2 regions of the Methylomonas sp. MK1 genome follow, and region 1 is predicted to be linked to the other one. Evidence: riboswitches for the same ligand, from Rfam matches in the RefSeq annotation. Region 1 holds a riboswitch; the other holds the start of a gene.

Region 1 (4,927 bases):
TTTGATTCAGATTCATAGGGTTCTCCAGAAAAGGTTTAGTAATTGTAATGGATCGAAAAATAGAAATTTCTACCGAAGCTGTTATAGGTGTTAACCGTTTGATAGCGTTTGTCGAACATATTATTCAGTTTGGCGCTTAACATCCAATTTTTGTCGATGCGATAAGCGGTGCGCAGATCGGCGGTCATGAAGCTGCCCAACCGCACGGTATTGGTACTATTATCGAAACGTTCGCCCTGAGCCAGCACGGCAGCACCAATATCGAAGTCGCCGAACGAGCGCGAGACATCATAGGACAAACTTTCCGTCACCCGACGCGGCAGACGCAAGTTGGTCTGTCTATCTTTGGGCGTCATCAGGTTCATGCTCAATTTGTTGTTCCAGCCGAAAATTGGCGTGGACACTTCCGCTTCTATGCCGTCTATCTGCGCCTTGCCGATATTTCTGGCGGTGGATGGCGTGCCACTGAATACAATCAAATCCTCGATATTGGTGTGATAAGCGCGCAGTTCCCAATTTGCCCAATCGTGACGTCCGGCAAAACCGGCTTCGAAACTGGTGGATTTTTCCGGCCGCAAACCGGCATTACCGAAGCCGGGGAAGTATAACTGATTGAAAGTCGGGGCCTTGAAGGCATTACCGAAACTGGCAAAAGCGCTGAGACCGTAATCCCAATTAAACCGCCAGCCAAAATTGCCGGTAACGCTGTCGCCGAAGGCCTGGTTTTCGTCCCAACGCACGGAAGCATTCAAAAAATGCTTATCGAAGACCCGGCTATGCAGCTCGGCAAATGCGCCTACATCGTAGCGGGATGTTTCTGCGTAACGCGTGGTGCTGTCGATTTCATCAAAACGGTAGTCGGTGCCCAGCGTTAATTGGTGATCCTTATGCAAGGCCAATTCATTCAACCAACTGGCGTTCCAGCGCGTGGTGTTGAAACGACTGATAAATTGGCCGTTATGCCGAAACTGGTCAGCATCGTCCACGCTTTGCCCTATGCGTAATGTGGACCGCCACATATCACTGAAATTAGCGCTGGCGGTCGCGCCCAACGTCTGATTGACGAACTCAGTGGTGCTACTGATGGAGTTGTCTATCTCGGTTTCGCCTTCGGCACGCAGGAAAAATGCTTCCAGTTCTGCGCCGTTGTCGAAGCGGTAACCGGCTTTGGCATTCAGACTGGTGTTGTTATAGCCGTCGCGGTCCGGATTATAGCCGCTCGCGACGCTGACACCGCTCAAAGCATTGATGCCCTGGCTACCCAATTGAGCGGCACCCAAGCTATACCAAGCCTTACCCCATTTGCCGTTGACGGCCGCCGAACCATTATACGTGTCGTAAGAGCCGCCACCGGCTTCCAACGCGATATTCGGCCGTTCGCTGTTGCCGCCCTTGCGGGTAAATATTTGAATCACCCCGCCAATTGCTTCCGAGCCATACAAACTCGACTGGGGGCCGCGAGTTATTTCCACGCGTTCAATTTGATCGATAGGAATAAACTGAAAGGCACTGGTGCCGGTAGTAACCGAACCAGCCTTGATGCCGTCGATCAGAACCAGCACATGATCGGCATTGGTGCCGCGCAGAAAGACGTTGGTATCCTTGCCGTAACCACCACTCTGCACCATATCAACACCAGACGTACCTTTCAGCAGCTCGGGTAGGGTTCTGACCTGAAGTTTCTCGATGTCCTGGCGCGTATAAACCGTCATCGCCGTAGCCAACTCGCTCTGCCGAGTTTCGGTGCGGGTAGCCGTGACGACTGTCTCGGCAAGGTTAATCGCCTCGTCGCTAGTCGCCGCCAACACCGTAAAAGGCGTACTCGCCAGAAATAAAGATTTGTATAAAATTGATTGCATATTGTCCTCTGCGCCCGCCGCGCATCCGGGTGAAAAAGGACAGAGGAAAAACGGAAAACGAAAAAGACGGAGGCAGGCTAGGCATGGACTCAGACCATTCCGTAAACAGCCCTCCGCTGTCTCGAATGATCTTCCGGGCCAGTCTCCGGGCTTATAAGTGGCTTTACGCCTGATCTACGACCTTCCCATGCAAAGCGCACAGTGGCAAAAACGCAGCTCTTTACTTATCTACCGTTGCGGGGGCAGCGTCGGCATGGGCGGTTAAAACCGCCGCACCGACTTCCTGTTTAAGCTTGGCCGAAAACGGCGCAAACACCTGAAAGAAGCGCGCAATTGTAGGGAGTCGGCCGCGATAAAGCAAGAATACCTGGTCGGTTACCGACAATCCGCATTGCAAATACCCCTTTCCGTGCTATACATTGGTGCATTGATTAATGCTGTTAACTTAGACTTCAACGAATACGGGCGGGACTATGGAAATTCAATCGAAATTGTTAGGCAACCAAGACATCAATCCGGACACTATCATCAATTTTCCGCGCGGCCTACCCGGTTTCGAAGATCAGACCCGCTTTAAGTTATTTCATCAGGAAGGCAGCGAAATAGTGTTTTGGCTGCAATCGGTCGATAACGCGGAGCTAACCTTTTCCGCGGCGCATCCGGCCAATTTCAACATCAATTACAACTTTACGGTAACCGATCCGGAAGAAGCGCTGTTGCAAATAGAGCCGGGCGACGAGTTGGTGATTTTAATTCTACTGCACAAGGACAACGAGCAGGATAACGGCAAGCCGACTATCAAAGGCTCAATCAAGTCGCCGATATTGATCAACGCCAACAAACGCATCGGCATGCAAAAAGTATTGGTGGCTATTGAGCAAAGCATCACCCTGACCGAGAAAGTCAGCGAAATAGACGTATCGGAAGCTTAAAAACGCAAATAACCGCCGGAGACTGAGCCGCCGGCGGTTATTTAAATCAGGCGGCCTGAACAGGAATGGAATGACTGGAATGGCTAATATGATTGTTGCCGTCGAAATACACCAAAGTCGGCTTGTAGTTCTTCAGTTCCTTCTCATCTAGGCTAGCGAACGCGCAGACGATAATCAAATCGCCAGGACACGCCAACCTTGCAGCTGCGCCGTTAATCGAAAACACACCGGAACCTTCTTCGGCGCGAATCGCGTATGTGGTGAAGCGCTGACCATTGTTAATGTTATAAATATGGATTTGCTCGTATTCCCTAATCCCGGAAAAATCCAAAATTTTGCCGTCTATAGCACACGATCCTTCGTAATCCAGCTCGGAATGCGTTACCCGCGCACGGTGTAACTTAGCTTTAAGCATGTTTATGTTCATGGTAAACAAGGTCGAATACTAGGGCCGGCGATTATGCCTGAAATTGGAAGCGCTATCAAATTTAAGCATTAGCTTTTATAGGCAAAAAAACCGTAACGTCAGATACTTGTTTTAGAAAAGTAGAGGTTATCGATTAGACGCGTCTTGCCCAGCCTGGCAGCAGCCAAAATCAGCAGATTAGAGTCGCTAGCGTAGGCAGGCAATAAATCCGCGCTACGACAGATACTGAAATAATCGACGGCAAAACCGGCTTGTTGCAGATTCTGCCGCTGCTGTTCAGCCACCGCCGGATAATCGTCATACCCTGCCAAAATATCATCGCGCGCTGCGCACAAGGCTTGATAGAGCTTAGGCGCTTGTTGTCTTTGTTGTTCGGATAAATAGCCATTGCGAGAACTCATCGCCAGACCGTCATCTTCCCGAACCGTTGCCACGCCTTGGACGGTAACCGGTATATTCAAATCAGCAACCATTTGCCGAATTAGCGTCAGCTGTTGAAAATCCTTCTCCCCCAGCAGCAGCACATCGGGCTGCACCATATTCAATAGCTTGCAAACCACCAATGCCACTCCGTCAAAATGCCCGGGCCGGCTGGCCCCGCAATGCAGGGCCGACAAGCCGCTGACTGAAATGCCGGTTTGCGTGGCTTGCGGATACATTTCCGTCACCGACGGCAAGAACAGTAAATCAGCACCGCTGGCTAGCAGTTTTTCCTGATCCTGCTGTTCGGTGCGCGGGTAGCTGGCAAAATCTTCGTTTGGCCCAAATTGGGTGGGATTGACGAAAATACTGACCACCACTTTATCGGCCTCTTGCCTCGCGGTGCTAACCAGTTTGATATGCCCGGCATGCAGATTGCCCATGGTCGGCACGAAACCGACGCTTTGCCCGTTTTGCCGCCATTGCCGGATTACCTCTCTTAACGCGGCGACGCTGGTGACTATTTGCATACGCTTAATAACTGTGTTCGGACGCTGGAAACTGCGCGGATTTAACCGCTTGATGATACAGGCGCACCGCCTCTTCTATGCTGGAGGCGTCGGCCATAAAATCTTTGGAAAAGCGCGGCCGCTTGCCTGTGCTGATATTCAGCATGTCGTACAGCACCAACACCTGGCCATCGCAATCAACACCAGCGCCGATGCCGATAGTGGGAATACTCAGCCGCTGACTTATTTCGGCGGCTAGCTGCGCTGGCACGCATTCCAACACTAAAAGACCGGCGCCCGCTTGCTCGATTTTTTCCGCATCCGCAACAATTTGCCGGGCTTGCTGTTCTTCACGCCCCTGCACTCTATAACCGCCTAAGCGATTTACGGATTGCGGCAACAGACCCAGATGGCCGCAGACCGGAATGCCTTGATCAGCTAGAAAGCGGATGACGTCGATCTTGGCGCCTTCAAGTTTAACCATTTGCGCACCGCCAGCCTGCATCAAGCTTGCCGCATTAAGCAATGCTTGCTCCGGCGTGGCATAACTGGCAAACGGTAAATCGGTAACGATAAAAGCCCGCTTTCTGGCCATTGCCACGCTACGGCTGTGATACACCATATCGTTCACCGTGACCGGCAAAGTGCTGCCATGCCCTTGAATCACCATGCCCAATGAATCGCCTATCAGCAATACGTCGATGCCGACCCGGTCTAGCAGTGCGCTGAAACTGGCGTCATAAGCAGTCAGACAACTGATTTTTTCGCCGGCTTTTTTCA
Region 2 (4,927 bases), 2.2 Mb from region 1:
ACTCGAAAATCGGGGGGTAAAACATAGCCAGTTGGAGCGGGCAATTAAGTCAATGTCTTCTAAAGATAAACGCCCAACAGCCAAGCGCATGGCCTCATCGGTAATCCCCAAGATTAATTCAGTCAGCACCGGGTTCTCCCGTGCGATTTCTCTGGCTTTGATGAGCCATGCCTGATTCATGGCATAGATCTCTTCATCGCAACCCAGTTGATCTATCGTTGTCAGTTTGTCAAAGTAGGCCTCAAGATTTTTGAATGCTGACTGCATCATGTTGTCGACGTGCCCCGCCATATTGACTATTTTCAGTTTCGATTTCAGATAATCGGATCCGAATTCAGCGACCAGCGGAATATACAATTCCTGGAAGAACCCCTGCGTGCTGGTTTTGACGTCCTTAAAATCAATCGTCAGCGATTGCTGATTGGCAAAGCACTCGCGTGCCAGTCGCGCGAAATTTTTGCCATGGATTGCCTGGGGTATTTGGGAATGGGTGGCTGTAACGACAACGATATGCATGCGACTTCTCCTTAGTAGCTCCTTGATTGCCTCTAACGAGTGCTTGGTTTGTTCAAAGATTGACTTTTTGATTTTGCGGAAACCCAACGCCGCCGCCCCGACCGATCAGTCCACACCTCGCAGATAGGGCATTGACTAAATGCGGCTTCAGGGTGAGTCATGCCTAGGTAACGGGCGCGGCAACGCCCGCAAAGAATGAAAACCAAATCACCCGCCGAGAGCAGGCTAATTAAATACCAAGCCCGGTTGATGTCTAACGGATAATGTTGGCTGGAGCGTGGTTGGATAAATTGCCGATCGGCTAAAATTTTGGAAGCGACGTTGCTGTAGATCTCATAGGCCGTAACCAGTAAGGTTGCACTCAGGTTCGGAGTAGAAAGTCGGTGTCTGATGTCTTCAATCATGCTTAAAAATAGCGAGGCATGAATGTTGTTGAACGCCGAGCGGATGGCCCATTGATGATCATGAGGCAGCATGCCTTGTTTGGGCGGTTGTCCTTGTACCGCTTTAGATAATTCGATGCTTTGCTTTCGGGTTAAATGGCAGAGTTGGCTGACAATCGGAGGACGTACGCCAAGCTGGATTAGCCTTTCGGCCAATAGCAAGTCCGCGCCTATATTTGACCTGCTTTTAAAGGGCATTGGTTTCATCCGCAGTTCCAGTGATACACGGTTGGAGAAGATCCACATAGGCGACCATGGGCAAGTTGCTTGGAACATAAACCGGCAATAACTGAATCACTGCGCGACTGCTTTCGGCGTGTTCACGAAGTTGCTCCTGTGTCGTGCCGGCGAGATGGTCTATACCATTCCGATCTAATCCAAAGCGCCAGGCCGTTTCTTCAGGATTACTGCGTGCGCATTCCCTGGCTAGCATGAGATATTCGAAATTTAACCGGGCAAGATCTTCATCCAGTGTTGACATAAACGCCTCTGAGTTGATTAACGACTGTTGTCGATATGCTAGGCAGGCAACGCGGAAATGTCCCGGTCGCAAAGTGACCTGATTTGGGTCACAAACCTCCGGAACCCCCGATAGATATGATTTGGCTTTGTTGAAAATAATTGTCCTATTGCGCTGGCGACGCTTTTTTCGGCAAATAACGGACGGCCAATTTGATAACGCCAGGCTAATTGCAGGGTCCAATGAATTGAATGATCCTGAAATTCTTCTAATCTCGTTCTGCTTACCAGGGACTTTGCCTACAAGAAGTAGAGCCTTAATTGGTGTTTGACCTGAATAATTGCATTCCAAAATCATTTTTATATTGCTTATCTTGAATTTGTTATGGAGGAAATTGTTATGAATCGGCTATTCGCTAACCAGACAACTACTGCTGGTTACCTGGTTTGGGGTGGTTTATGCGCGAGGTAATTCAATGCTTGATCGATTGGTTGGATAGCGAGCCAAGCGATGAAAAAGGGCACCGCATATTGCGCGCGTTAGCCCAGGAATCGTTGAAGAAGTCAGAATTCGAAGAGTCGAAGCGCCGGTTCACGGCTGATGAAATCGTCGCCGCAGTCGGTGAATCTATAGGAATTTCCGATCCTAAAAAGTGGATCGATTGGCCGGGTTCGTTGAAGAAATATTGCGAAACCCGAGAGCCGCAAATCTTAGAGTTTGCTCGTAAACGTGGGTTGTCTTGTTATGCAAAACCTGACCGTAAAAGCACAAAGGGCGGTCCGGGACAACTCACGACGTTCTATATCAAGGCAGAACCGATACCGGAAATAACGGAAGAAGACCAAGCGATTGACGGCGTCCTTGGCAGGAACAATGCAGCCGATTTGCAAGCCAGCTATCAAATGACTGAACTAGGTGAAGTCAAACCCAGTTGGATCGCGAGTCGGTTATTTCGGCATGGACAAATTGAATTAAGACAATGGCATGTCTGGGTTATAGTGGGTTGGCTAGCAATCATAGCTGGGTTGTCGGTGTTAATTGCTTATGCTGGATGGCTATCGTTATCCTTACCCAGATCCGTGACAACGCAAGATTTGACATTACTGGTCAGTATTTTCGCGATTCCCTATGGTTCCTGGGTAACTATCATCAAGCCTTGGATATTATTGTTGGATGATCGAATTGTCGTAGCCCATGAACTATTCACAAATTTTTATGAACAGTCTGCGCAGTTCGAACTGCTTCGAGACGGAGATTTAAGAGTAATTCGGTTAGTTCGGTATTCGGCGGCATGTCCCATTTGTGGCGCCACTATTTATCTCGAAAAAGGCGAGCCGGATTATCGGCGCAGGTTGGTGGGGCGGTGTTATGAAAGCCCAAGAGAGCATGTGTTCAGTTTCGATCGAATCACGCGTTGCGGGCGATTACTGGTTGATCGATAACTTGTCGAGAGGAACTGCTGCCGCACAGTTTATTCTTATTTCAATACATTTCATTTGCCCTACGACTAGCTGCGGCATACAATCGCCGCTGGTTTTAAGGTTCCCGCTCTTGGCGGGTGAAACTGGAAGTCGGTTAAATGCCGACGCTGCCCCCGCAACGGTAGGTGATTCGTCACGAGCCCGGAGACAGGCCTAAAACTGTAGTCAACAGTATTGCGGAGGGCGATCTGTCAAATCGGTTTTTTTTGGTTTGTCTTTCCCTCTGTTATTCCGTCCACCTTATTCGGAACAGACAACCATGAAAACACTTGCAGCATCTACCACCCTTTCTTCCTCAAAAATCCTGCCTGGCCTGAGTGCTATTGTTTTGGGTCTGACCGTCGTTTTAGGTTTGGGTTTCTTGCAGGACGCCAACAACTACCTACATAACGCCGCCCACGACGGACGTCACAGCGCTGCTTTTCCTTGCCATTAACATGGCGGATTTTCGTAAGTTGGTTGCGGCGTCGCTACTGGCTGGACTATTGGGCGGCTTGTTACTCAGCGTGCTCCAACACTATCAAACCTTGCCCTTGATTTTGGCCGCCGAGCAATTCGAAACACCATCGGCCGAGCATGCGCATGACTGGCAACCGACGGACGGCTGGCAACGCAATGGCTTTACTTTGCTGTTCAATGGCCTGACCGGCTTCGGCTTTGCCTTGTTTATCAGTGTCGCCCTGTACTGGCGGGATCAACACGGTTACCTGTACGGACTCGGCTGGGGTTTGGCCGGTTATTTGGTATTTTTTGTCGCGCCATCATTGGGCTTGCCGCCGGAGTTGCCGGGTACTGACAGCGCCGAATTGCATAGTCGCCAAGCGTGGTGGCTTTTTACGGCCGCCGCTACCGCGATTGGCTTGTTTGGTCTGTTTTTGACCAAACAGCGCTGGCTGCAAATCGGCGGCGCTGGCTTACTGGCCTTACCGCATCTGATCGGCGCACCGCATCCGGAGGTTGCTCAGGCTTTAGCGCCCGAAGCCTTACAACAGCATTTTGTGGTGTTGACATCCATCAACAACGCTATTTTCTGGCTGACCTTAGGAGCAATATCGGGCCGATTGTTGCGTAAAGTAACGTTTTAGTGATGAATGCTACCGCAACACGCCATTGCCCGGCGATATTGATCAGCGCCCCTGCCTCCGGGCAAGGCAAAACCACCATAACTGCAGCTTTGGCCTATTACCATCGCCAGCAAAACCGAAAGGTACGCGTGTTCAAAACCGGCCCGGATTTTATCGATCCGCAAATCTTGAGCTTTGCTTGCGGACAACCGGTTTATCAGCTGGATTTATGGATGATGGGCGAAGCGCATTGCCGTGAGATGCTTTATAACGCCGCCGCCGACGCTGACGTTATCTTGATTGAAGGTGCCATGGGCTTGTTCGACGGCGATAGCAGCAGCGCCGATTTGGCACAAACACTAGACGTGCCTGTGGCCGTTGTCATCGATGCGGGCGGCATGGCACAAACTTTTGCCGCAGTAGCTTATGGCTTAGCCCATTACCGTGCCAACTTACCGTTTGCCGGGGTCATCGCCAACAAAGTCGGCAGTCCTAGTCATGCCAAACTGCTAGAAGAAGCGTTGCCGAATAACATGCCTTTGCTGGTGGCGATGGCGAAAGACGACGCGGTCGGCTTACCTTCGCGACATCTGGGTTTGTTGCAGGCCGACGAAATCGGCGATCTCGATCTTCGCCTGGCGCGAGCCGCCGAATTGCTCGGCAGTCTTGCGCCGTGCCGATTGCCGGAGCCGGTCACCTTCGCGCCGATTACTACCGATCCGCCGCCGAAATTGCTGACTGGTAAGCGTATCGCGGTAGCTCGCGATGCCGCATTTTCGTTTATCTATCAAGCAAATCTGGATTGTTTGCAAGCCATGGGCGCTGAACTGACGTTTTTCTCGCCGCTCGCAGACCACGTATTACCCGAGGCAGACAGTGTTTATTTGCCCGGCGGTTACCCGGAACTACATCTCCAAACATTGGCCGACAATGTCGCCATGAAACAAGCCTTGCAGCAACATC

What was found. Region 1 has a riboswitch for cobalamin ahead of G006_RS0114070 (TonB-dependent receptor domain-containing protein). Riboswitches for the same ligand answer to the same signal wherever they lie in the genome.
Region 2: it holds a riboswitch for cobalamin, as region 1 does, so the genes downstream of both, G006_RS27550 (CbtB domain-containing protein) here and G006_RS0114070 (TonB-dependent receptor domain-containing protein) in region 1, are expected to answer to the same signal.

What each region holds. Positions count from the first base shown of each region.
Region 1 is NZ_AQOV01000001.1:2,967,164-2,972,090, forward strand. It holds gene G006_RS0114065 (hypothetical protein) at 1-16, opposite strand, end outside; gene G006_RS0114070 (TonB-dependent receptor domain-containing protein) at 36-1,859, opposite strand; cobalamin riboswitch at 1,979-2,194, opposite strand; gene fliW (flagellar assembly protein FliW) at 2,333-2,791, shown strand; gene panD (aspartate 1-decarboxylase) at 2,838-3,218, opposite strand; gene panC (pantoate--beta-alanine ligase) at 3,317-4,168, opposite strand; gene panB (3-methyl-2-oxobutanoate hydroxymethyltransferase) at 4,173-4,927, opposite strand, start outside.
Region 2 is NZ_AQOV01000001.1:812,617-817,543, reverse strand. It holds gene G006_RS0103830 (STAS-like domain-containing protein) at 1-516, opposite strand, end outside; gene G006_RS0103825 (FlhC family transcriptional regulator) at 549-1,157, opposite strand; gene G006_RS29035 (flagellar transcriptional regulator FlhD) at 1,147-1,776, opposite strand; gene G006_RS0103815 (hypothetical protein) at 1,878-2,861, shown strand; cobalamin riboswitch at 2,942-3,071, shown strand; gene G006_RS27550 (CbtB domain-containing protein) at 3,160-3,336, shown strand; gene G006_RS0103810 (CbtA family protein) at 3,338-3,985, shown strand; gene G006_RS0103805 (cobyrinate a,c-diamide synthase) at 3,988-4,927, shown strand, end outside.